Regions from separate parts of the Paenibacillus sp. W4I10 genome, predicted to be linked through region 2. Evidence: riboswitches for the same ligand, from Rfam matches in the RefSeq annotation. Region 2 holds a riboswitch; each other region holds the start of a gene.

The links. Region 2 has a riboswitch for cyclic di-AMP ahead of QF049_RS16380 (HAD family hydrolase). Riboswitches for the same ligand answer to the same signal wherever they lie in the genome.
Region 1: another riboswitch for cyclic di-AMP. It lies ahead of QF049_RS05585 (3D domain-containing protein); the one in region 2 lies ahead of QF049_RS16380 (HAD family hydrolase).
Region 3: another riboswitch for cyclic di-AMP. It lies ahead of QF049_RS22885 (C40 family peptidase); the one in region 2 lies ahead of QF049_RS16380 (HAD family hydrolase).

The regions. Positions count from the first base shown of each region.
Region 1 is NZ_JAUSXX010000001.1:1,206,760-1,217,399, forward strand. Features, by position in the region: gene QF049_RS05565 (alpha-glycosidase) at 1-1,756, opposite strand, end outside; gene QF049_RS05570 (M20 family metallopeptidase) at 2,023-3,198, opposite strand; gene QF049_RS05575 (ABC transporter substrate-binding protein/permease) at 3,382-4,845, shown strand; gene QF049_RS05580 (amino acid ABC transporter ATP-binding protein) at 4,832-5,554, shown strand; cyclic di-AMP (ydaO/yuaA leader) riboswitch at 5,773-5,969, shown strand; gene QF049_RS05585 (3D domain-containing protein) at 5,972-6,643, shown strand; gene QF049_RS05590 (polysaccharide deacetylase family protein) at 6,752-7,543, opposite strand; gene lpdD (prenylated flavin chaperone LpdD) at 7,698-8,039, shown strand; gene QF049_RS05600 (PspA/IM30 family protein) at 8,151-8,822, shown strand; gene QF049_RS05605 (DUF350 domain-containing protein) at 8,918-9,319, shown strand; gene QF049_RS05610 (DUF4178 domain-containing protein) at 9,343-9,849, shown strand; gene QF049_RS05615 (DUF4247 domain-containing protein) at 9,862-10,599, shown strand.
Region 2 is NZ_JAUSXX010000001.1:3,617,726-3,628,365, reverse strand. Features, by position in the region: gene urtC (urea ABC transporter permease subunit UrtC) at 1-349, shown strand, start outside; gene urtD (urea ABC transporter ATP-binding protein UrtD) at 312-1,121, shown strand; gene urtE (urea ABC transporter ATP-binding subunit UrtE) at 1,099-1,794, shown strand; gene QF049_RS16405 (nitrogen regulation protein NR(II)) at 1,825-2,460, opposite strand; gene QF049_RS16400 (hypothetical protein) at 2,488-2,691, opposite strand; gene QF049_RS16395 (urease accessory protein UreF) at 2,959-3,660, opposite strand; tRNA gene QF049_RS16390 (tRNA-Leu) at 4,105-4,187, shown strand; gene QF049_RS16385 (glutathione peroxidase) at 4,337-4,816, opposite strand; cyclic di-AMP (ydaO/yuaA leader) riboswitch at 5,186-5,361, shown strand; gene QF049_RS16380 (HAD family hydrolase) at 5,477-5,875, shown strand; gene QF049_RS16375 (HAD family hydrolase) at 6,054-6,737, shown strand; gene QF049_RS16370 (Nramp family divalent metal transporter) at 6,880-8,175, opposite strand; gene QF049_RS16365 (organic hydroperoxide resistance protein) at 8,575-8,994, shown strand; gene QF049_RS16360 (zinc ribbon domain-containing protein) at 9,205-9,450, shown strand; gene QF049_RS16355 (hypothetical protein) at 9,550-9,828, shown strand; gene QF049_RS16350 (thiol-disulfide oxidoreductase DCC family protein) at 10,153-10,575, shown strand.
Region 3 is NZ_JAUSXX010000001.1:5,073,912-5,084,551, forward strand. Features, by position in the region: partial or broken gene QF049_RS22865 (transglycosylase domain-containing protein) at 1-210, shown strand, start outside; gene QF049_RS22870 (YwhD family protein) at 408-911, opposite strand; gene QF049_RS22875 (M1 family metallopeptidase) at 1,013-3,004, shown strand; gene QF049_RS22880 (hypothetical protein) at 3,015-3,866, shown strand; cyclic di-AMP (ydaO/yuaA leader) riboswitch at 4,112-4,249, shown strand; gene QF049_RS22885 (C40 family peptidase) at 4,253-4,723, shown strand; gene QF049_RS22890 (GNAT family N-acetyltransferase) at 5,079-5,573, shown strand; gene QF049_RS22895 (c-type cytochrome) at 5,724-6,080, shown strand; gene rbsK (ribokinase) at 6,155-7,138, opposite strand; gene QF049_RS22905 (4a-hydroxytetrahydrobiopterin dehydratase) at 7,183-7,479, opposite strand; gene QF049_RS22910 (hypothetical protein) at 7,510-7,665, opposite strand; gene QF049_RS22915 (hypothetical protein) at 7,730-8,023, opposite strand; gene motA (flagellar motor stator protein MotA) at 8,260-9,060, shown strand; gene motB (flagellar motor protein MotB) at 9,047-9,865, shown strand; gene QF049_RS22930 (pseudouridine synthase) at 9,998-10,640, opposite strand, start outside.

The DNA of each region.
Region 1 (10,640 bases), 2.4 Mb from region 2:
GGATGGTTGCCGGATCAAGCTGCCTGTACAAAATGCGGTACCCATAGGGGTCAAGCTTAATATTCATCATTCCATCGGCTGGAAAGACAGGCTCTTCAGTTAATGCATCCTTCCAGTCTTTTGTTTCCATCGGATGAGAAAGCGTTCGATCTTGAGGTGTATTGTTCATCCATACGGTAAAGTGAAGGTTGTCATCCACACGTTCGTACACGATACAGGGATCATTGTGATCAGCCTTGAGGAATCGGAAGCGCCCTTTGCGCAGGGCTTCATTGCTTTTGCGTAAATCGATCATCAGACGATAGAAATCATACAATTCTCTGTCTTGCTTGGCAGGGTCCCATTCCATACATTTTCGACAATCCGGGTCAGCATCACCACTAATTCCCACCTCATCGCCGTAGAAAATACAAGGTGTACCGATATAAGTGAAAAGAAATACAACCGATAATTTTAAACGGCGTTTGTCTTCTCCTAACCGGGTGAGCAGTCGTGGCGTATCGTGGCTGCATAGCATATTAAAGATCACTTCGTTGGTTTGTTGCGGATAGCGCATAATTAGTGAACCCATCTCGTTGGCAAAGTTATAACCATCCATTGAACCACAGAAGAACTGAAGCACTTTGTCGGCAAATGGATAATTCATGACGGAGTCGAATTGATCTCCCATAAGCCAGGTCAAGGAGTCGCTCCATACTTCACCAACAATATAGGCTTCAGGGTTCGCTGCCTTAACAACCTTGCGAAAATCACGCCAGAAATGGTTGTCCACTTCATTTGCTACATCCAGACGCCACCCATCCAGCTTAATTTCCTTGATCCAGTACTCAGCTACATCAAGTAGATATGCCTTAACCTCAGGGTTGGCTGTATTGAACTTGGGCATATTTCCATAGAACCCAAATGTATCGTAGGTTGGTATACCGTCCTTGATCTGAACCGGATATTCATTGATGTGGAACCAATCGGCATACTTAGAGTTTTTTCCATTCTGGAGCACGTCTTGAAAAGGAGGGAAGTCTTCGCTGCAATGGTTAAACACCGCATCAAGCATGACACGTATACCCAGGCGATGACATTCTTCTGTCAATTGTTTGAGCAGGGCATTATCACCGAAATGAGGGTCGACTTTTTTATAATCAATCGTGTCGTATTTGTGGTAAGAATTGGCCTGGAATAACGGGGTAAAGTAAATGGCGTTCACGCCAAGTTCAGTTAAGTCATACAGATGATCCAGCACACCTTGCAGATCTCCACCAAAATAATTGTCCAACTCAGGTTTGCCACCCCAGTCATGAGTTTCTTTTGGATTCAGCTTAGGATCTCCATTAGCAAACCGTTCCGTCATGATCTGATAAAAGACAGCTTCTTTGGCCCACTCGGGCACCTTAAACACATCAATTTCATGTATATACGAGAATTCATAATATCCTCCAGTTGGATAGGGGGTTTCATAATGAATTCCATTATCCGCAAGAAAAACATCTTCTGAACCGGCAGTTATCCGAAATATATAGGTGAGACGTTTGAATTGTGGCTTGACGGCAGCCTCCCAATAATCAAACATGTTATCAGAAGCAGCCTTCTCCAATTGAATTTCCTTGTACGTTCCATTCCAATCGTACTTATCTCCGGTCAGTGCAGTCACGTATTGCACATCATTTCGTTTGGTTCGTACGCGCAGATGTATGGTAGACGAATTATAGGCATAAGCCCACTTGTCACGAGGAACATGATACATGGCTTCGAGCAGCATGACAGCACCTCCTGAATATAGGATAAGTTATGAAAACCGGTCTTTTGAACACGCACTTATAGTTATAATTAACCAAGTTAGCCAGCAAATGAATCACATTTACTGTAATAAAATGTATTATTTTCATCGTTTTCAAAGGTTTCTTTCACAGCATTTCCAGCTTCGTGCTGAATATACTTACAGCTAATTTAGAAAAAGGGTACCCCGAACAGCTTGAAATTCAAGATTGTTCAGGGCACCCCTATATAACATGTTGAAAGTGAATTTTAGCGAATAGCTTGCTCAAACTCCGTGCGGATGGTTTGAAGCAGCTCTGGCTGGCTCAGTACGTCATAGGCTGTTGTGGCAAGTGCCTTTGCTCCCAGAATCATGCCATCCAGCGCGCGCTCCTGAAGTGCAAGGTCACGGAAGGCTATGGAGTGCAGGGTATGAACCTCATCCACAACACGAATGTAGGGATGGATTGCAGGACATTTCAGGGAAACGTTACCGATGTCCATAGAGCCGTGATCATTACCACTCACAATCTCTTCTTGCGGGATACCAAGTTCCATCAGATTTTGACTAAACGCAGCTGAGAATGCTTCATTGGTAACCATCTCGTCATAGGACGTTTCATAGTTGGATGTCACCAGCTTGCATCCTGTCTGGAGAGCAGAACCTTCAGCGATCTGAATCACACTTTCTGTGAGGATATTCAGTTCTTTGCGAGTTGCTGCCCGTACATAAAATTGCGCAGAAGCATAGTCAGGAATGATATTAGCTGCGTGACCTCCGTTGTTGATCACACCATGAATGCGAACGGTGCTTTTCACTTGTTGCCTGAATGCATTGATTCCGTTGAACGTTTGAATGACGGCATCAAGAGCATTAATACCTTCGTGTGGACTTGCAGCAGCATGTGAAGATCGGCCATGGAATTCAAATTGTACTGCATCAATAGCCAGCGAGCTGCCTGACTTTTCGTAGGCATAATATGGATGCGCCATGAGAGCGACATCACAGTCATCGAACAAACCTGCTTCTGCCATTGGAACTTTGGCACCACGTGTCTCTTCAGCGGGTGTGCCAAACACTTTAATCGTTCCACCTACTTCATCCAGAATGGATTTCAGCCCAACAGCAGCTCCAAGACTCATCATGCAGATCAGATGGTGTCCACAAGCGTGACCGATCTCCGGTAAGGCGTCATATTCACACAATAATGCAATGGTAGGGCCGGGTTTGGCGGCTGAATAGGTTCCGATAAAGGCTGTCTCCAGTCCAAGGATTGGAGCTTCTACAGTGAAACCGTGGTAGACCAGTTCTTCTTTCAAACGGGCAGAAGCGAGATACTCTTCATTTCCCAGTTCGGGGTTGGCACCGATATATGATGAAATGGCTTTAAAACGGGAAGCATATTGATCAATAACCGTCAGAATTTGTGATTTGTTAGCTGTCATTAGTAAACTCCTTATGCAAAAATGAAAATAATTCATTGATTATATCATGTTTGCTTCAATTTTTCAGAAACAAGTCAAGATTTGTAATGTCAAAATGCATTGCATAATCATGCATTGTACTTTATAATGACTCAGTCATCAACATGAGAAGCATACAAAGTATTGTAAGGGGAGAGAACAAGGTTGAAATTAATAAGTCGTTACACCATAATGCTGTTGACCTTTGTCGTTCTGCTGACAACTGCCGTTCCTGTGGCATTTGCAAGTGGAACTACAGATAATTCAAGCAGTAAAAAGCTGGTGCTCGGTACAAGTGCCGATTTTGCACCCTATGAATTCCATAAAGTGATTAATGGCAAAGATGAAATCGTCGGTTTTGATATTGAGATCGCCAAAGAGATTGCCAAAGATCTTGGCGCTGAGCTTGTGATTGAGGATATGGGCTTCGACGGTCTTCTGCCTTCATTGCAGAGCGGGCGTGTTGATCTGGTAATTTCAGGTATGACGCCGACGGATGAGCGGAAGAAAAGTATCGATTTTTCCGACACCTATTATAAATCAAAACAAGTGATTATGGTTCGCAATGTGGATAAAGACAAATATCCAACCATGGCAGAACTTGAAAATGCGAAAATTGGCGTTCAGAAAGGCTCCATTCAGGAAACGATCGGACAGAGTATTCCAGGAGCGAAGCTTACTGCGCTTGATAAAATCTCGGATATCGTGCTTCAACTGCAAACAAAACGCATTGACGCGGCAATCGTTGAAGATACCGTTGCTGCAGGTTATCTGGACGATATCATTGGACTTGCTGCTGCTGTTCCGGACGAAGAGCAAGCAGAAGCGGCAATCGGGATTCGCAAAGGTAATACCGAGCTGCTAGCTGCAGTAAATGGAACACTGGAGCGATTGAAAAGTGAAGATAAAATCAATCAGATGGTGACGGACGCCAGCCTCTTGATGGCGGATAAAGCGAACAAATCACAAAATATTTTCCAAGTATTCTGGGAATATAAAAGTTTCTATGCTACAGGTGTAGGATACACACTTCTGTTGTCTGCACTTGGGGTTATCTTCGGGGTAATTATTGGATTGATCATCTGTTTGTTCCGTTTGCATGACGCTGCAATCTTGCGCTGGATCGGTACTGCTTACGTTGAAGTGATCCGTGGCACACCGATGCTGGTACAATTGATGATTATTTACTATGGTTTTTCCCTGAGCTTTGGCATTAACTTCACTGCACTTCAGGCAGGTATCATTACACTTTCAATCAATAGTGGTGCCTATCTGGCGGAGATTTTCCGTGCGGGTATCCAAGGTGTGGATCGTGGTCAGTTGGAGGCAGCGCGTTCATTAGGTATGGGCAGAGGCGCCGCGATGCGTTATATCATATTGCCACAAGCCTTCAAAGCTGTATTACCAGCGATCGGTAATGAATTCATAACTATCATTAAAGAATCCTCCATTATCTCCGTTATCGGTATGGTGGATATTATGTATCAGGCAAGTGTAGTCAAAAACATTACGTACCAAGGATTGAGTCCATTTTTGATTGCAGCAGCCATCTACTTTGTAATGACGTTCATTTTGTCCAAGCTGCTGGGACGACTGGAAAGGAAGTTGAGTGCAAGTGATAGACGTTAGACAATTACACAAATCTTATGGTAATAACGATGTGCTTAAGGGCATTAACGTGACGATTGGCAAAGGTGAGGTTGTTGTGGTCATCGGCCCTTCCGGTTCAGGTAAAAGTACATTCTTGCGTTGTTTGAACCTGCTGGAAAAGCCTACCTCGGGAGAGATTGATTTTGAAGGCGTGTCAATCACGGACCCCAAACACAATATTAACGCAACTCGTGAGAAAATGGGCATGGTGTTTCAGCACTTCAACCTGTTCCCACACAAAACGGTAGAGCAAAACATCACGATTGCTCCGATTAAAGTGAAGAAACAATCCACTCAGGAAGCGGAGAAAATTGCCGCTGATCTGCTTAACACCGTGGGCTTGTACGATAAAAAAGATACATTCCCGAATCAGCTGTCCGGTGGACAGAAGCAGCGGATCGCCATTGCAAGAGCATTGGCCATGCAGCCGCATGTGATGCTGTTTGACGAGCCTACTTCGGCACTGGACCCCGAGATGGTCGGTGAAGTGCTGGATGTCATGAAACGTCTTGCAGAAGGCGGGATGACCATGGTCATCGTAACGCATGAGATGGGTTTTGCACGTGAAGTGGGAGACCGGATCCTGTTCATGGATGGCGGGGTTATTGTAGAAGAGGGAACACCAGATGAGGTGTTTGGAGCACCGAAAAATTCACGTACACGTGATTTTCTTGCCAAAGTACTCTAAATGAAGTAATTCAAATAGCGTTACTGACTTCGAGTCGGTAACGCTATTTTTTATGCGCATTAATCACTTAAAGATTCGAAATGTAACTTTTCTGTTACCAAATATAAAGAAGTCGGTTCGCCCAAATTTTCTGAATTATCCAGTATTCTTACAGTTGATGACATGCTAAAAACCATTTGGCAAGAATTACTACAAGTTCAGGTTACAAAATTGTGATATATTGAACTCTGCCGAAACTACCGGACAGGGAGTGCGGGGGATGTAACGATGCAGATTGTGCAGGGGGAAGAACTACAGCACACTGCTTGGGGTGAATTAGGGGTACATAACGTTTCAAATGTAATGAAGAACCTATAGGGTGGGCTCCTCATCCGAATCCGACAACTAACTTCGCAGGCATAATGAGGGAGGAAGACCATGATTAACAAGAAACGTATAGCCAAAACAGCAGTAGCATTATTGACAACAGCAATGCTCATTCAAGCCGTTCCGGCTCACGCCGATTCAGTTCATGTGGCCAAAGAAGGGGATACCTTCTACACCTTATCAAAACAATATGGAGTAGCAATGAACACGTTGGTTAAAGCAAACAACGACATTTCACCTTACAACATTTATGGTGGTTTGAAAATTACGATTCCCGGTAAGGCAAACAATGTAGCTGCCGCGGCGACGGAGAGCAAGACCCAAGCCAAAACAGTTACCACAGCGAGCTTGGACGTTAATGCAGATAACAAAGTGGTTCAGGCCTGGGGTAAAACATTCGATTACAGCAAAGCTGTGAACGTAAAAGCAACGGCATACTCTGCAGATCCGTCTGAAAATGGAGGCTGGGGTGCAGTCGATTATTTCGGAAATGACCTTGAACTGGGTACGATTGCAGTTGATCCAAGTGTAATTCCACTCGGAACCAAAGTACTGGTAACTGGTCACAGCCATCCAGGATTGCCAAAAAAAGCTTTTGTAGCCACAGCACGTGATGTGGGCGGTGCAATCAAGGGTCACCGGATTGATATCTTTATCCCGGGTAGCAAACAGTCTGTAAGCTCATTTGGTTTTCAGGATATCGAGCTGTACATTCTGAAGTAGAGAGAAAATAAAATTTAAAATGAATTCAAACAGGGTGTCTGCCAGTCGCTAATTCGCGATTGAACAGCACCCTTTTAATATTCTCATTTATTTGCTATCACGGTCATTCTAATCTTTGGCCTTTGGCAATCCCAGCATTTCGTCCAAGGTGACCAGTTCATATCCCCGATTACGCAATTCCTCAATGATTTCAGGCAAAGCCTCAATCGTACCGTTCAGATTTGATCCTACACCGCCTCCAGCATGTTGTAGAACGATGGAGCCAGGCTTCACGGCAGACAGGATGTTATCTTTCACCTGTTCCTTTGAAAGGCCTTTCCAGTCCAGGGAGTCTACGTTCCAGTTCACAATGCTATAGTGTTGTTTGGCAGCCCATCTCAGCTGTTCTTCATTAATGTCTCCATAAGGCGGCCGAATCATCTTGGGCGTATATCCCGCCAAACGTTGAATAATATCTCCGGTATGTAGAATTTGTTTACGAAAGGCATTCATCGACAGCTTACTGAATTCAGGATGATTGTAGCTGTGATTACCAACCATGTGCCCTTCCTTAACGATGCGTTTCACCAGATCCGGATGTTTCTCAGCACGACTACCCACGATGAAGAATGTAGCTCTGACATTGTATTTCTTCAATACATCCAGCACTTGGGGAGTAAATCGTGGATCAGGTACATCATCAAAAGTCAGTGCAACCTTCTTGGTTGAAGGACCATTGGTTTTGAACGTATCGGCATATTTTTGACGTAACTGTCCCAATGTCAGTTGTTTTTCTTCCGTAGAATCCGAACCTGATACTGATTCACTTGGCGGGCTTGAACCATCCCGTGATGAAACTGGAGCATGATATCCCCCGAGAAAAATAACGATAACCATCAGCATAATGAGGCGTACACGCATAATAACGGCCTCCTTTTCCAAAATGACGTTCTCCTTGGTATGCCCGGGGGTCTCATAAAATATGCGTAGTGTGAGAAGTTTCATTGCGGATTTAGCTTATGACAGCCATAATTCCTCCATATAAAACATATAGAAAAGGATAGGTGGATAGGATATGAGTACATATGATTTGAAATCCATACGTTTACAGGTGATTGAAGCAGGAGAGGATAAGGTTTTTCTCGTTACCGGAGGAAAGGCGCATATTGGTGCCGTAGCCACGTTCTACGTGGATCATGAGCGCGTCAGCGGGACGACGGTACATATTCCGGGGCATAAGGAACAAGAGCTGTGTGAGCGGCTTGCCCGAAAGGCTGCCCTGCAGCTGAAAGTAACCGTTACGGTGATCATGGGTATTCATTTTGATTCCATCACGCGGATGCAGATCGACGAAATCGTGCAGACTGCAGAGAGGTTGATGGAGGATCATCTGAACAAAGATAAGCGGTCTTCCTGACATAAGAGCCATCGAATGTTTTGATTTTATTTGCTAAAATTGAAACGAGTTGTAGATTGTTACGTATGTATGGTTATATACGATGTAATATCGACTAGGAGGAATAACATAATGTCCATTTTCAAACGTTTGCGTGATTTAACCATGTCTAACATCAACGCCATTATTGACAAGGCGGAAGATCCAATCAAGATGACGGACCAATATATCCGTGACATGCAAGAGGATCTGGAAGATGCGGAGAAAGCAGTAGCTCAACAGATTGCCATTGAGAAGAAATTCAAGCAATTGTTCGAAGAGCAGGAAGCTCTTGTGAAGAAACGTGAAGAGCAGGCGCATACGGCGGCACGTGCTCAGAATCTAGATTTGGCTCGTCGTGCCCTGGAAGAGAAAAAGGCTGCTGAAGAGAAGATGGCTGAGTACAAAACCAGCTATGACCAAAACAAGGCTTCTGCAGATAACCTGCGTGGCAAGCTCGACGAGATGCGTAAGCAGTTGACTCAAATGAAGAACAAACGTGAAACACTGGTAGCCCGTTACAATGCAGCAAAAGCCCAAACGGAAATCAACAAAGCGTTGAATGGGTTTGGTTCTGATACTGCAAGTGCTGGCATGAAGCGTATGGAAGAGAAAATGATGCAGATGGAAGCACAGGCGGAAGCAAGTAACGAAATGTCATCCAAAGGCAAGTCTTTGGATGAAGAGTTCGAGAAGTTGGGTAAAGATCAGGCTGTTGAAGACGAACTCGCAGCATTGATGAAACAGTACGATAATAAGAACTAATACCTTGGTTGTCAGCAGGGTTAACCAGCGGAGGAGAAGAGTATTTCTCCTTCGCTTTTAAATGCGGTTCATGTTGATATGTGGGGGCTGTGTAAATGGATTTGAATATTTTGGCGATGCTGGTCTGGACCGGATCTGGTTCGGTTTTGCTGTTTGTCTTGATGTATGTAGATTCACTGTTCACGAAATATAAGGATTTTGCTGAAGTTAAGGCTGGCAATATGGCCGTTACTACACGGATGGTTATGAAATTATTTGCACAAGGGTATGTACTCGCTACGTCCATTTCTACGGCTGGTCATCTTGGAGAAGCATTGTTGGTCTCCGTTGTATCCTTTATCATTTTGTTGATTCTGGAGAGTGTTGTACACTTTATGATTCGCAAATGGGCCAATCTGGATCTGGATACAGGAATTCAGCAAGGGAAGACAGGATACGGGTTGTTCTCTGGCGCTTTACATATCGTGGGCGCACTGATTATTGCAGCTTGTTTATAAGATAAGGAACAGGAGTAATTCTCATGAGTGTATGGAAACGAATTAAAGGAATACTAACAAAACCTGAACCACCGCAGGCAGAGAAAACGATGCTTCAGCTTGCACCTGGTGATATCTGTGAGGTTTCTCTGGTCACTTATGAAGTCGTTGGTCGGGTACAAAATCGCGCTCGAAATGCAGTTGTGCTCACGCTGCAGGATGGTACCGCATTTCGATATTTGCATATCGAAGAACGGGAACTCACACGTTACGCTCTATATACACCAATTGATGGCAGGCTTGATGCACCTGATGAGGTGCCCACATTGCTGGACCTGGATGGACGCGCATTTCATCTGGAGGAAGAGTATGGAGGCATGGTATCAACGGCAGGTAGAACTCCATATGGTCAGGCTGGAGAACAATTGGTATGGCAGTATCAGTCGGATGATAATATGCTTCTTCGGGTGGAGTGGCAAGACAGAAGATTTACACTGTATGAGGGTGAGTCCATTCTTCCTGCGGATATCAAAGTAATTCGTTCGAGCTAGGAGAGGTTCCCAATGAAAAAACGCTTGGCACATGGATTAAAATTAATGCTGGTCCTCAGCCTTGTGATGTCTCTGTTGTCCGCGTGCGGAGCACCTTCTGTTCAGGACACATATCCGCTTGAATCGGTTAACGGCAGTGGTAACTCAACGTCCTATGTGTACCGGGCTTCAGACCGTACCGTTCCGGAAGTGGCTCAGGAATTGTCTGACCAAAGGCAACCGGATCAGATCTCGGCAGAGAACACAGAGCGTATGTTCCTCGTGTATCAGGACGAGTATTATCATCTGCAACAAGACCCGAACAAGCCGGAGGATACCTTGGTTGAGGTGGACTCCAAGGAATATGTTCGGCAGAACTACGATTCATCTTTTTTACAAGGGTACCTCACCGCTACATTAATTGGTAATCTGTTCGATTCTTTTGGCGGGCGAGGTTATGGCAACTATCGAGGATATACCAATAAAGATACGTATAAACCGAGTGCAGGATCTTATCGTGCACCAACAAGTAATGACAAGAAGCTTGCTCCACCTATTACTGTTGATCGGAAAGGTACGATTACAAGGCGCGGAAGCGATAAAGATTCAAGCGTGGGATCTGGCGGAGGATTATTCAACCGCAACAAAGATCAGAGCAAGGGAACCATTGATCGCAACAAGAGCAGTGGTGGGTTGTTTGATTCACCTAAGAAATCCTACAAAAAACCAAAAACCAGAGTGGGCGGCGGCCGAATTAAGAGGCGAAGATAATAAACATCTAATCATAAGGATGGCTGCCAATCGCATAATTC
Region 2 (10,640 bases):
GCTTGCAGGCATCGCGGGCATGTTGTTTGTTCTTCAGGTGGGTATTATCTCGCCATCGATGATGGGAATTGTGCCCTCCATTGAGATGGTCCTGTGGGTTGCGCTGGGTGGTCGCGGTACGCTTATTGGAGCGGTCATCGGAGCGGTGGTGCTGAATGCAGCCAAAACAGGCATAAGTGAGGCTTATCCCGAAGGGTGGCTGTTTGTCATTGGTGGGCTCTTTGTAACAGTAGTTTTGTTCATGCCAAACGGTATTGTAGGTGTATATCGTCATGTCGTTCGCTTGCTGAAGCGGAGAGGAGAGAGTGCGCATGTCCAAGTCACTCGGGAAAAACCTAAAGTCTACTGAGGAATCAGCGGTGTTGGTAGCCGAGGATATTACGGTCGCCTTTGGTGGGTTCGTTGCTGTCAAAGGAATGAATCTGAAGCTGCATGAACATGACCTGCATTTTCTGATCGGACCCAATGGTGCTGGGAAAACAACGATGCTGGATGTGATATGCGGCAAAACAAAACCCATGTCCGGCTCGGTGAAGATGGCGGATGGCACGGAATTAACACGACTGAAGGAGCACCAGATTGTTCGCAAAGGTGTGGGACGCAAATTCCAGGCGCCATCGATCTTTGCGGGACTGACGGTACAGGAGAATCTGACGCTGGCGGCGGAGACTCGCCGTTCCCCTTTACAAGCCATCGGTATTCGTCGATATGGGAAAATGAGTGCTGCGATGGAGCATGTTACCCTCCAGATTGGTCTGCAAGACCGCGTTGATGCTCGTGCAGGAGCGTTATCACATGGGGAGAAGCAGTGGCTGGAGATCGGCATGCTGCTTCTGCAGGAGCCGCGTGTGTTGTTGCTGGACGAACCAGCCGCAGGCATGACGGATGAAGAAACACACAAGACCGGACGACTTCTGCAAGAGATTGCGCGTGAACGCTCGGTTGTGGTGGTGGAGCATGATATGGAGTTTGTGCGAGAGTTCGCAGCCAAGGTAACGGTGATGCATGAAGGGAAACTGCTGAAGGAAGGTACGATGGCGGAGGTTCAGGCAGATCCGAAAGTGGCCGAAGTGTATCTGGGCAAAAGGAGGGATGACCATGCTGTCGCTGCAACGAATTGAATCCGGCTACGGGGAAAGCAATGTGCTTCGTGGTGTGAACCTGGATGTACAGCCTGGACAGGTGGTGTGTCTGATGGGTCGTAACGGTGTAGGGAAAACAACGTTGATGAAAACATTAATGGGGTTGCTCAAAACACGCAAGGGCAGTATTCAGTGGCAAAATCAGGAGTTATCCACTTTGGACACAGCCAAGCGGGCAAGGGCGGGGATCGGTTATGTACCGCAGGGGCGGGAGACTTTCCCGCAACTTACGGTGAAAGAAAACTTATTGCTCGGTCTGGAGACAAGTGCGCCGGGAGTAAAAACGTTCCCGGAGGATGTACTGACGATGTTTCCAGTGCTTGCGACGATGTATGGACGGCAGGGTGGGGATCTGAGTGGTGGACAGCAGCAGCAGTTGGCATTCGCCCGGGCATTGGCTTCGCGTCCGGGGTTGTTGCTACTTGATGAGCCGACAGAAGGCATCCAGCCTTCTATCGTGGAGGACATTCGGCAGGTTATTTTGCAGCTCAAGGCAAAGGGGAACCTCTCGGTTCTGCTGGTAGAGCAGAGTATCGATTTTGTACGAAGTGCCGCAGATTACATCTATATCATGGACAAAGGAACCATAACCCTGCATGGGACACCGCAAGAACTGGATATGTCGCAGTTTGAACATCATCTTTCCGTATAGTTGTAGTTAGTCGGCGAGTGGAGAAAGGTTTCAGGAACGCTTGTCCAAGATATTCGAGTATTTGGGATATAACCGCCGGATGCATTCCGGACAGATGTCATGGGTGAATTCGGCGTGGGTATGCTTCTCCAGATAACTCTCAACGGAGTTCCAGTGTTCCTCTTCGTCCTTGATTTGTTTGCAGACGGCGCAAATAGGCAGCAGTCCGCGCAATGTGCGCACTTCAGACAATGCCTTCTTCAATTGATGTTCTGTCTTTCTCTGTTCGGTAATATCCATGTGTGCAATCAAAGCGAGATCGGTATCCAGAATTGAATTTGCATAAGATAGAGGGGTGAGTTCTACACGAAACCACCTCTTTTCGTTGTATACAGTATACACGCAGATGTCATATGTATGATTTCGATTAAAGGGTATTCCGCGTTCTTTCAAATTCTGTGTGACAAGTGCCATGTTAGCGTTCTTGCCTCGTTTTGCCCAGGCTTCCGTCAGATGCAAGTAATGTCTATAACTACTGTGTATATCCGGGTTTGGTGAGCATTGACCAAGTCCCTGTTGCCAGGCACGGTTACAACTTTGGATAATCCAATTGTGATCAACGATGATGAGTTGGTGACGTATGGACTGGAACGACAGCCTCTCCAGATCGGATGTAACATGTCTCATGGATGGGACCCTCCTTTGGCAGAAATCTTATCTCAGTTCATCTGGAATATCCAAAATATCAGCGACCAGGTGTCTGAATCGGGTTGCTTTGCGTGTGCCGTGAATGAGATTGGATAAACGATAGGGTGGGATGCCATGCTGTTCACAAAAGGTCTTCTGGTCCACTTGAAGTTCGGTTAGCCGTCGTTTGATGGCCCATCCGAACGGAGTAACTGGTTTTTTCTTGTTCAAAAGGGTTCACCCCTGGTTAGAATGTAGTATTCAGCCGCCCTTTCTTCATGTAGAATATATAGAAATGCGAGCTGTATGTTTCATTATATACGTAAATTCGTCATCTAACAATTAAAAAAGACGGAAAATAGTGTATTTTGTGATTATAAATGGCGTAAATACGTAAATAAAACAAATAAAATGACAAAAAAACACGTCGGCAAGGAGGTTGCCGCGTGTTTTTTAGTTTGTCTGAATGAAGGGGAGCAGGTATGAGGCGGAAGAGGATTAGGCCCTGTAGGCATGAAGTCCAGCTCCAAGCATATGGAAACTGGGGAAAAACGATTTCATGGACATCGAGGTTGGCTGTGCCAGTCCATCCGCAGCCGAGGCGCTGACGGTCTTCCATTCATTCTCCAGATCTGTGGCCAGGCGGCCCATCAGATCCTTGGTTGTATCGTTTTTCAGGGGAATGACTTTGGAGGCTTCGGTTATGCAGGCATTCATGGCTGAATGCAGGTAACCAAGGACCGCCTCCTCGACTGGGATGTCGAGGTGGTGGTTAATCCAGGCGTGAACAGTGGAGAGGCAGCCAACCGAATCGTATTTGGCAAAGATCTGTTCGAGCTGGCTGAATTCAATCCAGGGGTGCAGAGCGCGTGCGAGTCTGATCAATCGTTTACCCATGGCGGCAGCTTGTTCTCTGAGATCTCTAGGGGTTCGCTGAACATGGACGAGCTTGTCGATTAGAGCTATCCGCCATGTATCCTTGTGATCTGCTGCGGTATAGATGCCTTTGATGGCCATACCTTCAAGACGAACGATGCTGGGATGCAACTGACAACGCATGAATGATTCGAGATCTTTAGCATTACGAATGGTACCCTCCCTGATATGGATATCCATGCCGAAGGAATGGGTGAACCCTCCAACCTGAATAGAGGAATCAAGCAGTTTGACATAATCGAGCAGCTTATTCCCACGGTTCACAATCATTCGCCTCCTGTGTTCGTTAAATGTCACTTAAAGTAACATTAATATTCCTTTTTGTTTGCTTTATGTTTAAAAGTCCGAATTATATGATAGTTATCATCCCATAAATGTCCGCTTTTTGTCAATGGTATCAGTGAAATTTAATGGATTAAATCTGGAATTTAATATTTGTGTTATTTTATATAACTCATTATGTTATTTTTGTGGCGAAGTGCAGGGAGGGCCATATATAAGGAAGGACTACATATAAATGAATCAACAAGATCGGCTCTTACCGAAAAAGAGGGGATCAAATCTAATAATATGCAGTTCATGGGTAAAGATGACGAGATTATGCGATTTTTGATGAAAATGCCTAGCTGAAAAAGTAGTATTAAAAAATACTTTACTTTTAGTTCTGAACCCGGTATAATCAATTCTGTTGCCGATTATTTACGACATGCGGTCGTGGTGGAATGGCAGACACGCTATCTTGAGGGGGTAGTGGGCGTATGCCCGTGGAGGTTCGAGTCCTCTCGACCGCATCATATGAACGATTAAAAAGAAGCTTTCCGTTATTGGAAAGCTTCTTTTTTTTGTCTTTTTCGAACAGTATGACATCAAAGTTGAGAAAAAAAGCCATCCATTACCGGGGCAAGACTGCTCTACCTTCCGGCTGTGGGTGGCCAATGTATTATTTTTGCAGCAAGTTTTTGATATCTTCTTCAATCTTGTCCGGTGTTGTTTTGGGAGCATAACGTTTAATTACCTCTCCGTTCTGATCCACGAGGAATTTGGTGAAATTCCATTTGATTGCTTTGGAGCCGAGCAGGCCAGGAGCTTCTGTGCTAAGGTGCTGGAAGAGAGGGTGAGCGCTTGAGCCGTTCACATCAATTTTCTCAAACATAGGGAAGCTTACGCCATAATTCATCTGACAGAACTCGGCAATATCGTCGGAAGATCCTTTTTCCTGTGCAAACTGGTTGCTTGGGAAACCAAGAACTTCAAATGGAGCATCTTGAAACTTGTCTTGCAGTTCTTGCAGACCTTTGAATTGAGGGGTAAGTCCGCATGAGCTTGCCGTATTCACAATCAGGAGCACTTTGTCACGGTAGTCGGACATTTCAACTTCTTGACCGCGAAGGGTATTCACTTTGTAATCGTAGACTGTCATCTAAATCGCCTCCATTTATTTACTCTTTCTTATATTATATTGGTTACAATTAAATATTGCAAAACTAATATGGTGTTATAAGCATCAAAACAGGCAAGTTGTGCAGAATACGTGAATGAATTGCGAAGTGATTTTCGTCAGAGTGAGAAATAGATAGATTTAAAGAGATGGATAGAGTATGACCTTATTGTAAGCGCTATTATATGTGAGTATTGCCGAAAATCTGTCGATTCGGTGATCTGTACGGACTTTACACCGTCATGACGCGGGTGTATGATTCATAACGTAATTTCAATTTAAACTAAATTGTACCTGAAAAACGTAACAAACGATAATATCGCTCGATCTTATCCTTAAGATATACGAACGATGTTTTAATCGCTGAGTTTCCATTCATTGATGAGTGGAAAACGGGGGAACCAACAGAATGCGCTGTCCAGGACAGTAGGCATTCATGGGGTGAATTTTCCGGTGACAGCCGGAAATAGGGCGACTCTCGCGCCCGAATCCGTCAGCTAACCTCGTAAGCGTTAAAGGGAGAGGCAACAAGCCGTACGCTGGTTCATGGTGTTTTCGCCATGGGTTATTTAAGAAGCGTTCGGGAGGCCTTGGTCCCCCACGCTTCTTTTTTGTTGTCTTTTCACGCCAAGGGAGGAACGAATGATGGATACTGAGATGATCTTAGTGACTGCTCCAAATGAAGCAGGACGCAAATTTATCAAATTGCTGATGTACAAAAAAATGCCGTTTGCCGTTCTAACCAACAGTGCAGGGGAAGAGCGCAGACTCCGTAGAATCGGAGTAGAACATGTCATTCGCATGAATACGGCTGCAGCTCAAAAATGGTTTTTGCCGCAGGGCAGCGTAGGCAACGTGTTTATTTTCGAGAACAGCCTGAATCTGACCTGTCGTTATTTACAGATCTGCCGTTCATGGACATCGAAATCCCTGTGCGTCATTACGGAGCAGAGTCATCCTAAGGGCATCTATCGGGGCATGGGCGCAGACCGGATTGTATATTCGCTCAATGGGGAAGTTGGCTTTCTCCTCAATGGTTAATGCCATAGCTTGTGATTGCTCAGGTGTAAGGTGCCTGTTATAATTGAATGTATCGATAAACGGAAGTTTGAGGAGACTCATGCATGATGGTGAGTCTTCTTTTTTATGGGTTTAAAGGTGAACGCGAACTTTTAGATTAGGATCAGGAATCACCTGTGGCTTACAAGGAGGAATTGGCGTGCCGGATGTAGGTGGATTGAAATGGTTGTTTTTTGATGTTGGAGATACGCTGGTGGATGAATGGGAGCCGGTTGATGATATTATCGGACAGTTCGTCCGCGAAGCCTGTGCATTGGGGTATCCGGTGAAGATTGAGGCGGTACGCGAACTGTTCGCGAACTGTTACCAGAAATATGAGCAATGGCCTATGAGAGTGGCGATTCGCACATTTGTTGAAGACGAGGGACACCAGAAACAGATTCAGGACAAGTTGAAGTTTCAAAAAGATCTTGAACGTCCTTTTCCTTCAGCGGATTCCGTTCTTCAGCAGTTGTCACGGCATTATCGCATTGGTATTATTGCCAATCAGAGTCCTGGAACGGAAGAGAGACTGGAGAGCTACGGGTTGCGGAAGTATGTTGATGTTCTGGCATGTTCGGCTGAAGAAGGAGTGTCCAAGCCAGACCCTGAGTTATACGCTGTGGCCTTGAAGCAGGCCGGTTGTAAACCGGAGGAAGCCGTCATGATCGGCGATCGGATCGATAACGACATTATACCTGCTCGGAAGCTGGGCATGCGTACGATTCGAATTATGCAGGGTTACGGAAGATTCCAGCCAGAACTATCGGATGACAAACGTGCGGATTGGACTGTGGATTCATTGGATCAACTCCTGCCATTACTGATACCAAATCAGGATTAGATTTAGATGGTTGTTTATTGGAGTTTGAGTTTTACTATAAAAGGAAACATGTTGCTGTATTGCAACAATAAAGGCTGATCAACTTGGGTATTGCATACCAGAGTTGATCAGCCTTTTTAGTATTTAGTCGATTAGAACGAGATTAGAATAGCCGGATCGTTTGAATGATCAGATATACATTCAGCACAACGATAACAGCTGCAATGAACCATGAGATGATTTTGAGCCACATTTTGTTGGCGAATGCACCCATGCTTTTTTTATCACTTGTGAACATCACCAGGGGAATTACAGCAAAGGGCAATTGAAGAGACAGCACGACCTGGCTCAAAATGAGCAGTTCTTCTGTGCCATGTTCTCCTGCAATGGCTGTCACAATTACCGCCGGGATGATGGCGATCAGACGTGTGACCAGTCTGCGCAGCCAAGCCGGAATTCGAATGTTCAGGAAACCTTCCATAACGATCTGCCCAGCGAGTGTACCTGTAAGGGTAGAGTTCTGACCTGATGCTAATAGCGCCACACCGAACAGAATACTTGCAACCGTAGTACCCAATAGAGGTGTCAGCAGATGATAGGCATCTGCGATCTCGGCAACCTGCGTCATACCAGCACTGTGGAATACAGCAGCAGATACAATCAGGATGGCCGCATTGATGAACAGGGCGAGTGTCAACGCGATTGTAGAATCCATGGTCGAGTACCGAATAGCTTCTTTTTTACCCTGTGGTGTCTGTTCGATCTGACGCGTCTGCACAATGGAAGAATGCAGATACAGATTATGCGGCATCACGGTTGCTCCTATAATACCAATGGCAATATAGAGCATAGCCGGGTTTTGCAGAATCTCAACATTTGGTACAAAACCATGGAGAACACCGCCCATATCCGGTTTTGCCAGAAACAGGTCAATACCGAAGCAGAGGGCAATGGTTGCCATCAGCACAATGACGAGAGTTTCCAAAGCGCGGAAGCCTTTGTTTTGCAGTACAAGAATCAGGAGTACATCAACTGCAGTGATGATAACGCCGTATAACATGGGTATGTTAAATAACAGCTTTAATGCGATGGCAGAACCTATGACCTCAGCCAGATCGGTAGCTGCAATGGCCAGTTCACACAGAATCCATAACATCATGACAACAGGCATGCTGAATCGTTCACGACAGGCTTGAGCCAGATCCCGTCCAGTGACGATGCCGAGCTTGCCAGCCAGCGACTGAAGGACAACGGCCATCAGGTTCGATAACAGGATAACGGATAACAGGGTATACCCGAACTGCGAGCCGCCTGCGATATCTGTTGCCCAATTCCCGGGGTCCATGTAACCTACGGCAACGAGGTATCCTGGGCCTACAAAGGCGAGGAATTTCTTCCACCATGCAGCATTCTGCGGAACTTTCATGGAACTATGTGCTTCTCCAAGGGAAGGGGCCATGCCCGCAGTAGACAATGATTCTCTTGAAGGAGCGTTGAACGGATTTTTTTTACTCATACGATAATCACCTGACTTTGAATTATTGATTTGGAAATATTGTTGCGGAACAAACCGCTCATGATATATCTAAATTTTTATGTTTATTGTTACATTGTACTCCTTCAATTATTTTTGTCTAGTGCAACTTTTATGTATCAGCACAAAATTTCGGTTGCAGCTTGAAGATGCCCCTCCGTATATTACCCAACCTTAGGGAAAATACAGCCATGGCATTGAAATGCATGAAAATAATAAAGTTGTAAAAGCTGATAAAGATATAAAATTGCGTTTCAAAATGAGCCAGAAGTTTAAATTGAAAGGAAGGCAGTAAAAACTATATGGATAAGGGAGAGATTCTTAATGGAAGCTTTATATACAGCAGTAGCGACAGTTAAAGGTGGACGTACAGGTTCCGTGACTTCTTCGGATGGCGTGCTTAAGCATGACCTGAAAATGCCAAAAGAGCTTGGTGGCTCCGGTGGTGAAGGTACTAACCCTGAGCAGCTTTTTGCCGCTGGATATGGAGCATGTTATGAAAGTGCCCTTGCCAATGTAGCACGCAAAGCAGGTGTGAAATTGGAGGATGTGGTCGTTACAAGTAACGTATCCATTGGTAAAGACCCTGCGGATGACGGTTTCCAGCTGTCTGTTCGTCTGGACGTTAGCATGCCTGGTGTAGATCACAGTCAAGCAGAGGAACTGGCCCGCAAGGCGCATGATTTCTGTCCATATTCCAAAGCAACACGTGGCAACATTGATGTTGTTTTAAACGTAGTCTAAGATTTGACTCCCGGCAAGTCAAGGGAACATATAGAGCAGGGTATCCCAGATACCTGATGTTCGACTACAAAGCCCTGCTGGCAATCGGCAGGGTTTTGTGTTGATTATAATATATGGACATGATGCAGGAGATTAGATGCCAGATCGCGTACTATTTTACATAATTGCACTCCCACTTCATGCTACACATTCCATAAAGGGGGAACGAAGATGAGTATTGAAGAGATGATCGAGCGGCGATTTGTGTGTACGAAATGCAGGGGGACGGATTGTAACATTAAGGAAGTTTCCATGTCAGGAGCAGGCCTGAGCAAGATGTTCGATATACAGCATAACCACTATCTGTTCGTGGCTTGTGCTTCCTGCGGGTATGTTGAAGTATTTGATCCGGATGTCTTGAAAGGGAAAAAACAGGGGCAGGTTGGGACTATTCTGGATATTCTGTTTGGCGGGTAGACATGCGCGAGTTGACATTGAACTGAAATTTCTTTAATATAACTTAGTACTGAGTAGTGTCATTGCATGAACCAAATTTGAATTAAACAGGTGATATCCATGTCTTATAGACCGCGTATTGCAGATTTAGAATTAGCTTATGGTAACAAGGAAGACGGATTGTACGAATTCAAAATGAATTTGGTAGACGGTACAAAATGCCGTGTATTCTACTCCCGTTCCCCGGAATGGAAGATGACCAATATCAGCCGTTTGCAGAAAACGCCTTGTCCAGTATGTCGCAAAGATTTCATTTGCAAATGTATGGACCAGTGGGCAAGTGACCTGCATCAACAAATGATCGATGACCAATGGATGGAAAAGGCAGTTACGGAGTAATTGTCGGACAGATACGAGCGTGGGCACAATGCCTGCGCTCTTTTTCTTTTTATTTCCATTAATGCGAGTTCAAAAAGACCGGTTTTCAGTACCGAGAAGATGGGATGAAGCTAGAAATGGAGTAGCGGAGCGTAGGGAAAACTACGTGAGCAACGGACATTTCGGCTGAATTCCATATTCGATGCTGATGATGCCACCAGGCATCCTTCGTAATCAAAAGCGGACTTTTTGAACTACTTCTAGAAGAAATAAATTTAGAATTAGTGAACAAGAAGGCTCAGATTGGGTAAGTTACTCTAACCGCAACAATAGGAGGCAGCGAATATGACAGCAACTCAAACGGATGTGCATCAGGGACATCCCATCGTACTGGTGGATGGCGTCTGTCACTTCTGCCAGGGCTTAACCAAATGGATTATTAAGCGTGACCCGGAAGGGAAATATCATTTTGCATCGCTCCAATCGGATGTAGCCAAGGAACTGCTGGCGAAGGGCAATTTGTCGACAGACAGTATGGACACCTTTGTTCTGATTGAGAATGGAAAATACTATACACGTTCAACCGCTGCACTGCGATTGGCTAAAGGTTTGAAGTTTCCTTATCCATTGTTATATGTGTTCATTATTGTACCGAAATTTATTCGTAATGCAGTCTATAACTGGGTTGCTCGCAACCGTTATCGCTGGTTTGGCAAGGATGAAGCGTGCATGTTGCCTACACCGGAGATCAAAGATCGATTTTTGTGAGTGTGATTAATAACGGAAATAATTGGGTAATGACTACAGATCATATCTATTTTGGGAGGACAACA
Region 3 (10,640 bases), 1.5 Mb from region 2:
AATCCGGCAAGCTGGCAGGCAACGGTTGCGAAGAGAAAACGATTGGAAGTTTTTATTGATGGTACTGAACCGACAGAGGTATGTCATGGTACGAAGGATGATTCGGATTCTGGAGAAGATGAGAAGACCCGTCAGGTACAGAATCAACAAGGCATACAGGAAGAGAAACATTCCTGGTGGGGAGATTTCAAACGTTGGTGGGTAGAATGACGCAAATACGCGATGACTTAGTTACGTCACCTATGACCCCTGGTTATACTAAGCATTTGGAAATTCACTTCGGATGAAAACTCATAATTATTCAGATCGTTGAATACGATTAATGCACAAGCAAAAGACCCCCAACCGAACTTTCCGGTCGAGGGGCCTTTTGTTTTTTTCTTTTATACTGTGTTGAATGATCTGCCTTAGGCGAGTGCTTCTTTCAATTCATCTGGAGAAGCATTCCACCATTCTTCGTTGTGTGAGATCAACAGTGTCTTAAGTGCAGCTCGAGCTTCGGGTCCAAGCTCATCCAGCATGAAGCGACGCTTCAAGGCATAATCCATGCGATTCACATGTTCCGCCAGCAGTTTCCATCCACGTCTTGCTTCCGTATCAATCCACATCTCACATGCCGTTGCTCCACCATACAGTTGGCCTTCCTCCGTGCGATCGACAGCTACCCACACCAGCCATACCTGGCGTCCGTTGGGCACATCTTCACGATTGGTAGAGAACTTGATATTGCGTTCCACCTTGCTCTTCGCATGCATCGCACCGATATCGATTTTGGCCTCTCCATTATCAATAATGACCGGGGAAAGGTTATTCAGATCAATGGAGCCTGCACCGAAGCCTTTATGCTTGCTTTTTGCACTAACGATATTCAAGGCAATTTGTTTTTTGCCGTTTTGCTCGTTTTGGTCCATGTTTATAACCTCCAAGGGTTGATACAAATATTTTAACTAATAATTGTCCCATTGCAAACATATACATGCTTTAGATGCTTGTCAACGGGAGGTATTTAACGATGATTCCACGACGCGCCAAGAGCTGGCTCACTGCATCCCTGGCCCTGTGTGTACTTGCCGGAGGGATATGGATCACTCTGGGTTATAATCGCTCAACTCATTCCGAATTGCCAGTACTCGCCCCCGAATCGGGCAAGCCCAAGGCAATAGCTCCAACCCCAGCACCTCCAGAAAGTGTACAGACCCCTACAGCCGAAGTGTACAGCAACCGTGTTGTGGAATATCACATGGATGTGAAGCTGGTCGATGGAAACGTATTGAAAGGGACTCAGACGATCACCTGGACTCATCCAGGCAAAAAAACCGTCAGCGAGCTTTACTTTCATATGTATCCCAACGCTTTCTCTTCTGCTGACACCACCTTTATGAAGGAATCCGGTGGAAAGCTTCGGGGTGATGTCATGCCTACCAATGGTTATGGCTCCATGAACATTACCGAAATGAAAACGGAGGACGGGCTCTCTCTGCTGCACCGGATGCAGTATGTGCAACCAGATGACGGAAATATCAAGGATTCCACCCTCATTAAAGTACGCCTGCCCAAACCCGTCAAAGGCGGGGAAAGTATCACACTCCACACCCGATTTGAAGTGAATCTGCCAAAGATTTTTGCCCGGATGGGAACTGCTGATCATTTTGTCATGGCAGGTCAATGGTTTCCCAAATTAAGTGCCTATGAACCTGTGGGCAGACGTGGACGAACAACGGAAGGCTGGAATCTGCACCAGTACCATGGCAATTCAGAGTTTTACGCTGACTTCGGTATATATAGTGTACGTATTCGGGTGCCTGAAACATACAAAGTGGCTGCTACCGGATTTCCAACGCAGCAAGCCGTGGTGAAGAACGGAGAAAAGGTCTATCAATTCTACGCCGATGATGTGCATGACTTCGCATGGGCAGCCTCACCCGATTTTGTGTACGCAGAGGAGCCATTCTCCGCACCCAATGTGCCTGGTGTACGAATCAAGTTATATCTGGACCCTGCTCATCAGGATCTGAAAGAACGTTATTTCTACGCCGCGAAGGCCGCACTAGCTAATTATAGCAAATGGTTTGGCCCGTATCCTTACGCAACCTTATCCATTGTAGTTCCACCCAAAGCGGGGAACGGTGCTGGAGGTATGGAATACCCTACGCTAGTTACGGCCTTTGGAGCCGATGATACTACCCCAGGTTATGACCTGGAACGTACCGTAGTCCACGAGATTGGACACCAGTACTTCTACGGCATGGTTGCCAGCAACGAATTCGAGGAAGCCTGGCTGGATGAGGGGTTCACTTCTTATGCAGAAGACAAACTGATGGAGCAGGAATATGGATTGATACCGAATCTGCCGGTACAATCGGGACTGATTACGTCTCCTTCATCCTTAACACAAGAATCCTGGAAGTTTGATTCACAGAATGAGTATGCAGCCAATGTCTATACACGTGGCAAGCTTGTGTTGCTTGGTATCGAACATCAAGTCGGTGCAAAAAAGATGGAACGTATTCTCTCTACCTATGTGAAGAAGTACCGCTTCAAACATCCCACTTCGGCTGATTTTCAGAACGTTGTGGAACAAGTGACCCGCACTTCCTGGTCTGATTATTTTGATCAATATGTCTATGGTAACGGGATGGCTGACTTTGCTGTAGAGAAGATTCGTGTTACGCCTGTACAGAAAGACGGCCAAACATTGTACGAGTCATCCGTGACGATCGCAAAAAAAGGGAGTGATTACAACGCCGTTCCTGTTCGCATTGCTTTTGAAGACGGGCATATCCTCACCAAGCAATGGAATGGTAAAGAAGATCGCATCACCTATAAATTAACTCACACATCCCCCGTATCCTGGGCCATGACCGATCCCCTGTACTCGATCGTGCTGGAGAACCGCCATATGAACAATTTCCTGAAATCCGGACTGGATGAGCGGGCGAAGTCCCGCTGGAGCATGAGTGTAACCAAACTAATAGAAGCCATATTCGGAGGTCTGTCATGGTGAGGTGGAAACGGTGAAAGCGAAAATACGTGAAGGCTGGTTTCTCGTCCGTCAGCATATGTTCATTGCCGCACTCTTATTTCTCTATCAACTCATTTGGGGATATTTCTTCTATCGAATGGTACAATCGGCTGTCATCCCGCTGCTCCTGCGCTATCCAGATGCTGATGCAGGGGAGCTGAGTACACTTTTGTTCAAAATGGAAAGTCAACTTAACCTGTCTACCCATCCGGAGGTTCATCGTTATCTATGGATTCTAGGGGGCATGCTGCTGGTTCGCATGTTGATCAGCCCCCTCATTCAGGCAGGACTGCTCTACTCACTTCAGCACTTTAATTCTACAGAAGAGCGCATCCCCTTTGTCCGCGGAATCAAAAATCTGTGGAAACCGATGCTGCTGCTTCACACCATACGTACTTTATTGATACTTCTGCCCGCCTACTGGCTCATACCGAAGCTCTACTCGATTCTCATGGACGGATTTCATTCCCTTCAATTACTTTTGCCTGGTATACCTTATGTTGCTGCCTGGATTGTATATGGTTGGATCATCCACCATGCCATACTCTACATGCAGTTCGGTGTGTCGGCACCAGAAGGAGAAGGCGGGGCTCACGGTACTCTCAAAGCACTCTGGATTGCACTGCGTCATCTCACCGCTGTAATCGGCATTGCACTCCTGCTGGGCGGAGTACACCTGCTCGTCTTTGGGGCATTCACTTCAGCCTCATGGTTATTAACGGGACTTACCGGACTTATACTACAACAGACGTATCCACTTGCCAGATGTCTATTAAGTCTGTGGAAAATATGCAGCCATTTCCGATTATGGCAGTCCAAAATATCCAAAGGTGAGAGCACATAGTTTAAAAATTGTTACCATCACATGTTAAACTCATGGCCTAATATGTACTTATAAATAGGCAGACCTCAACCTTTCCCCGTCAAAGGTCGAGGTTTTTTTTGCTAAATTTGTTGTTAAACGTTGCCAAAGCCGTACTCCTCTGTTACAATAATCGCAGTGAGTTTTTAGTAACAACTTTGTAATCTTTACATTCATATTTGTAACTACTTAAAATTAAATCGTCATTTCTTGATTTCGCAGGTGCATAACTAGCATAGCCAAATTCCTGGCACCTGGGAAGCGGGGGAACCAGTTATGGGTGAATTGATCTTGCTACAGAGGGATCATAGGGGACCTTCAACCGAATCCTTAAGCTAACCTCGCAGGCGTTGGAAGGGGAATATCTCTTGTTCAAGAAGAAATTAACCGCAGCTGTACTTAGCATCACATTCGCTTTATCGCTTGGTGCAGGTAGCGCATTCGCAGATTCAAAGATGGACACAGTAATTGATTCAGCAATGGGAACTACATACAAAAGTGGGGGAACAACGCTTAACGGCTTTGACTGCTCCGGATTTACACGGTATGTATTCGACAAGTTGGGTATTGATTTGGCACGCCAATCCAGTTCCCAATTCGACATGGGCGATTCCGTATCCCGCATGGAAATGAGAGCTGGCGATCTGGTGTTCTTTAATACAACAGGTAAAGGCGTATCCCATGTAGGAATCTTTGTAGGGGATGGAAAGTTCGCACACTCCTCTTCTTCCAAAGGCGTTACGATCAGTGCATTGAGTGAAAACTATTGGGCCAATCGTTATGTTGGCGCGAAACGGATTATGAGCACGGACGCATATGAATCACTGGCCCTTGACTAGGGACAAGCTGAGCAACATGATGCTGTAACCATTAACCATACTGGAACGAAGCAAGAAGCATAACAGAACCGCCCGGTACATTCTCCGCAGGAATGTATCCGGCGGTTTTTTTGTGCTTCAATCCTTATTTATATTGCAAGTTATACTCGGGGTATATCCTGCGACATCAGCAAGTCCATTTTGCGTTCGTTTGTCCGTGCCCTTATGATGTTTTTACCCATCCCGTTATAATATAAACGGAATTACCGGAACTTTTGTTTCATTTTTTTTCTTGGGAAGGAAGACTTGCTAAATGAACATCTCTTTTGTAGAGTGGACAAAGAGTTCTGTTTCAAGGAAAGGAGCATGCAGGTGTATGAAGGAAACCCCTGTGACGTTTCACGTTGTACCCATGCGAGAAGAACATGCGGAGCTTATCTGCAGTTGGCAGTATGACCCGCCTTACAATATCTACAGCTGGCTCCCCTGGGAGCAGATGAAAGCTCTGGAAGTGGAATTCGGAGATGCACAGCTGCGGCAAGAGCAATATGCGATCGTCCTGGATCAGAACGATCGTATATGTGGGTTTGCTCAATACTTCCCACTTCAAGGGGTAACCCGGATTGGCCTTGGCATGCATCCAGAGCTGTGTGGTCAGGGTCAAGGCACAGCTTTTGTCACGGCCATTGTACAGGAAGCCATTCGCCGAAATCCGAAGAATGAGATCGATCTGGAAGTGCTCACTTGGAATGCTCGTGCCATTCAAGTCTATCTGAAGAGTGGATTTGTCACCCAGGATACATACGAACGACAGACCCCAAACGGCTTAAAGCCCTTTCACTGTATGGTTTATGAAGGGCCTCGTGATTAAAATGCATTGCAAAACAACCAAATTTGCGCCTTGTTATGTGATTAGTTCAAAAATTTCCCACAAAATGCTATGATGTCAGTACAGGTTCCGTTATAATGATATGGATAGTTTCAGGTTAGATGATCTTTCATTCTGGAGGGGACATAAGGGATGCACAAATGGATCATGAGCGGAGTATTTTTTGCAGCATGCGCTTTAGCTATTGTTTTAATGTTTACGCTTCCAGGGAAAGAAGAAGTGGCTGAAGAAGCCAAGCCAACCATGCCGGAAGTAACATTGGATGCCGGACAGGCTGAAGCACTGGTCAAAGCCAATTGTATCTCCTGTCACGGGGATCAGCTTCAAGGTGGCGTAGGACCTGCTCTGGCAAACATCGGTAGTCAGGATGATCTGGAGAAGATCTACACTACGATTGTCAAAGGTAAAGGTGGTATGCCTTCCTTCAAGGGCAAACTGCAGGATGAAGAGATTGCCAATATTGCCATGTGGCTGTCAGAGAAGAAATAATCTCTGCACACGCATAACAAAGAGGCGCTTAATCCCCTTTTGGGAGAATAAGAGCCTCTTTGTTATATCAATTATTAAGCCTCTGCGGCATGCTCAGCCAGAAAGGCCTCAACTTCACGTGCGGACGGCATCCCGGACTGGGCGCCGAGCTTTGTCACGGATAACGCGGCCGCACCCATGGCGAAGCCTACGGCCGCGTCCAACGTCTCACCGCGCGCGAGGGCTACCGCCAGCGCGCCGTTGAAGCAATCGCCAGCGCCGGTCGTATCGACGGCGCTTACGGCGTAGCCGGGCGCACGGCACGCGCCGGCACGCCCTGCTTGTACGCGGCCACCAGGCGCCGCCGCGTACACAGCCCCCTCGGGGCCGAGCGTCGTGACGACAGCGGCCCCGAGGGATGCGGCGAGCTCTGCGACCGCCGCATCCAGGTCTTCCGGCCGGAGATGATCCCGGCCGGTAAGCACGGCAAGCTCACTGCGGTTCGGCGTGACAACGTCGACGCACCGCAGGAGCTCCTGGGGCAGACCCGGCACCGCGGGAGCCGGGTTGAGCACCACCAGTGCGCTGCCTTCAGCCGCCAGTTGGGCGGCGCGGGTAACCGCTGGCAGCGGGATCTCCAGCTGCAGCAGCACCGCTGCGGCTGCAGTCAGGCTTTTTACCGTATCCGCTTCTTCCAGCATCGCTGGCACCACTTGCCCATTCGCACCAGGAATAATGATAATCCGGTTGTCTCCCCGAGAGAGCCAGATGGAAGCCGTCCCTGTAACCGTGTCTTCCAATATGCGAACCTGCGAGGCATCTGCCCCACTTTCCGTCAGACTGTGCAGCAGACGTTCGCCAAAACCGTCCGATCCCACCGCACCGATCATCGTAGTCTGTCCACCCAGACGCGCAGCGGCAACAGCCTGGTTCGCCCCTTTTCCACCAGCGAGATAATGCAGCTCCTCACCACTCACCGTCTCTCCCTCTTCCGGAATCGTGTCTGTCTTCACCACGAGATCCATATTGAGACTGCCTACGACAGCAATAAGAGGTTGTTTCTGATTATAGTCTGACATGTATGGTTCACTCACTTCTGGCCGCGCGATAATAACTGACCTCGTTATTCCGACCTCATTTTGTCATAAGCTTCGTTATATTGCCCTGCTTCCTTGATATCTACAGATGTGATACCACCCGCATCCCATGAAGTGAGACGCAGCGTAACCGTTGTATAATCAATCGTAATAAAAGGATGATGATTGAATGCTTCCGAGATCGCAGCGACCTCATCCACAAATGCAATCCCTTTCATGTAGTTGGAGAACACGAATTTACGTACAATCCACCGTCCCTCTTCCAGTTCCCAGCCTTCCAGCCTTCCCAGATGAGCTTCGACTTCCTCTTGCGAAAAAACCATGCGTTATCTTCCTCCCCATAGGATGGTACATTACAGACTTGAGTCCGTATAACCACCGACACCTTCGGCGCTATCAACAGCAACCTCAAAGGCCAGGCTCACCGCCATTCGGTTGGCCCATTTCACGACTAACATCTTACCACGGACAAGCTTCAAAATCCAATCAACTACGTGGCATAGAACCACTAACCATAAGGCTTTGAGGGCAATTCCAGTTCCATTCATACCCTTGAAAATGCATGTAAACGCACTAAATTAAAGGTACAAACGTCAACTCTTCTTCCCCGATCAAAATATGAATGCGGTGCTGTTCCTTATCATGGATGACCACGCCACTTCCAACCGGAATAACAGACTCCTCGCCCAGCGCATAGAACAAATCCTCCGCCAACGCCTCATCCACTTCAAGTTGGTCAGATGCAGCCAGTCTCTCCCACTCTTCCGCGTCCATTTCAAAGAAAACATACCGATCCGGTATGCGTCCGATTGCCGTTGTCAGATCTGTCAAAATTCCTTCATAATCCCGTCCATGCTTTACGCCCATTGGCTTTTCACTCCTATTATTCGGCCCCTAAGGAGCGGATTTGATCTTATTATACCTGAAAATAGCCCTTAAAAAAAAAGGCCTTCTGGTCGATAAATACATATATGACCGTTTTAACTGTTTTAGCAACCGTAAGGAATGCCTAACATTGAACGGATTGCGGCCAAAAATTCGTCCGGAAGCCCGAATACAGCCGCTTGAAAGGATTCAATTTTATCTCATGGATGAGGTGTATGATGAACATTTCAACGATTATTGGACTAGTTTTTGGACTGGTCTCCCTTGTACTCGGTATGTTCCTGAAGGGTGCGCCCTTAATCAACCTGGTTAACAATCCGGCAGCCTACGTTATTATCTTTGTTGGTACAGCAGGAACTATCTTTATCGCATTTCCAATGTCTGAAGTTAAGAAAATCCCTAAGCTTTTCGGGATTATTTTCAAAAATCAAGTACTTATTGATCGAGTGTCTCTGATCGGCACGTTTATGGATTGGGCTTCCACTACCCGTCGTGAAGGTTTGCTTGCACTGGAATCAAAAGTAGAAGAGATTGACGATCAGTTCCTTCGTGGCGGTATGCGTATGATTATCGACGGCAACGATCAGGAATTTGTAAGTGATGTACTGATGGAAGATATTCATGCTACAGAAGAGCGCCACCGTGGCGGTGCTTTGATCTTCGCTCAGGCGGGGATGTACGCGCCAACGCTCGGGGTTCTCGGGGCCGTTGTAGGTCTCATCGCAGCACTTGCCGATCTCAGTGACATGGAGAAACTCTCCCATGCGATTGCGGCAGCATTTATCGCAACACTCCTTGGTATATTTAGTGGTTACGTGTTATGGCACCCGATGTCTAACAAGCTGAAGCGGATGTCCAAGCAAGAAATGGAGATCAAGCTGATGATGGTTGAAGGATTGTTATCCATACAGTCTGGTGTATCCACCATTGCCATCAACCAAAAGTTATCCGTATTCCTGACACCTTCCGAACGTAAACAACTGGAAGAGAAGGAGGGATCATCAGGTGAAAAAGGCTAAAAAGCACGAACCACATGAAGAACATATAGACGAGAGCTGGTTGCTTCCCTATTCTGACTTGATGACCTTGTTGCTTGCCCTGTTTATCACGTTGTTCTCCATGAGTTCACTCGATGCAGCCAAGTTCGAGCAGATGGCTTCCGCACTAAGCAGTGCATTGAATGGAGGCTCCGGTGTTCTGGATCATACGTCCATGAATCCGGATACGCCAGGTGCCGATCTGGGTAAGAACAAACAGGAACCTACAGAAATCACCAAGAAAACACCAGCTCAGATAACGGATGCACAGATGGCTCAAAAAGAGCAGGAAGATCTGGAGAAGCTCAAGAAACGGCTTGACCAGTATATCTCGAAGAACGGACTTTCGGACCAGCTGAACACCAAGCTGAATCAGTCTGAATTGAAGATCACCATCAGTGATAACGCCCTGTTCTCCTCAGGCCGAGCAGATGTAAAGCCTGAATCACGATCCTTGGCCAAAGCAATCTCAAGCATGCTACAAGAGTTCCCTGAATATGAAGTGGTTGTATCCGGTCATACCGATAATATTCCCATTTCGAACAACCAATATAAGGATAACTGGGATTTGAGTGCAGATCGTGCGCTCAACTTCCTGAAAATCCTGTTGCTGAACTCGCAATTGGACCCTTCCAAATTCACACCAAGTGGTTATGGAGAGTATCACCCGATTGCCAGCAATGACACTAATACCGGACGGGCACAGAATCGCCGTGTAGAGGTATCTATCATTCGGAAGTATCAAAGTAACAATACAAATGTAAAAGCCGTTGGCGAAGGAAACTAGAGGCCTGCAGCGATTCATTAACCAAAGACCGTTCTCCAGGTACAAGGAGAACGGTCTTTGGGGTTTATATAAGGCTTATGCTTGGTTTATCTCTACATTTTTTCACACTATTTTGGAAGATTCACCTGTCAACTATTCCAGTGAATAGTCCAACAGACCGCCCAACTCTGCTTTTTCAGCAGCGGTAAGCTCTCTCCAAGAACCTGTCGCCATTTCTCCAAGATGAATGTTCATGATCCGAATACGCTTCAACTTACGAACCTCGTAGCCAAAGGCACTACACATCCGCCGAATCTGACGGTTCTTTCCTTCAGTCAGGATGATACGGAATACTCGATCCGTCATCCGGGTCACTGTACAAGGCAGGGTCATTTCACCCAGGATCTTCACCCCAGTGCTCATACCTCTAAGGAAACTCGGGGTTACAGATCGATCAACAGTAACGATATACTCTTTCTCATGGCGTCCTTCTGATCTAAGAATCCGGTTAACGATATCACCATCATTGGTCATCAGGATCAAACCTTCTGAGTCCTTATCCAAGCGCCCAATTGGAAAGATACGTTCATCGTGTCCGACAAAATCAACGATATTCCCCTGAATATGCTGCTCAGTTGTGCTTGTGATCCCGATCGGTTTATTCAACGCAATATATACGTGTTTTCTCTTTTCCTTAATCGGTTTGCCATTAATTCGTACATCGTCGCCTTCTTCTGCCTGACTGCCCAGTTCAGCCTTAACTCCATTAATAGTTACCTGACCACTATCCACCAAC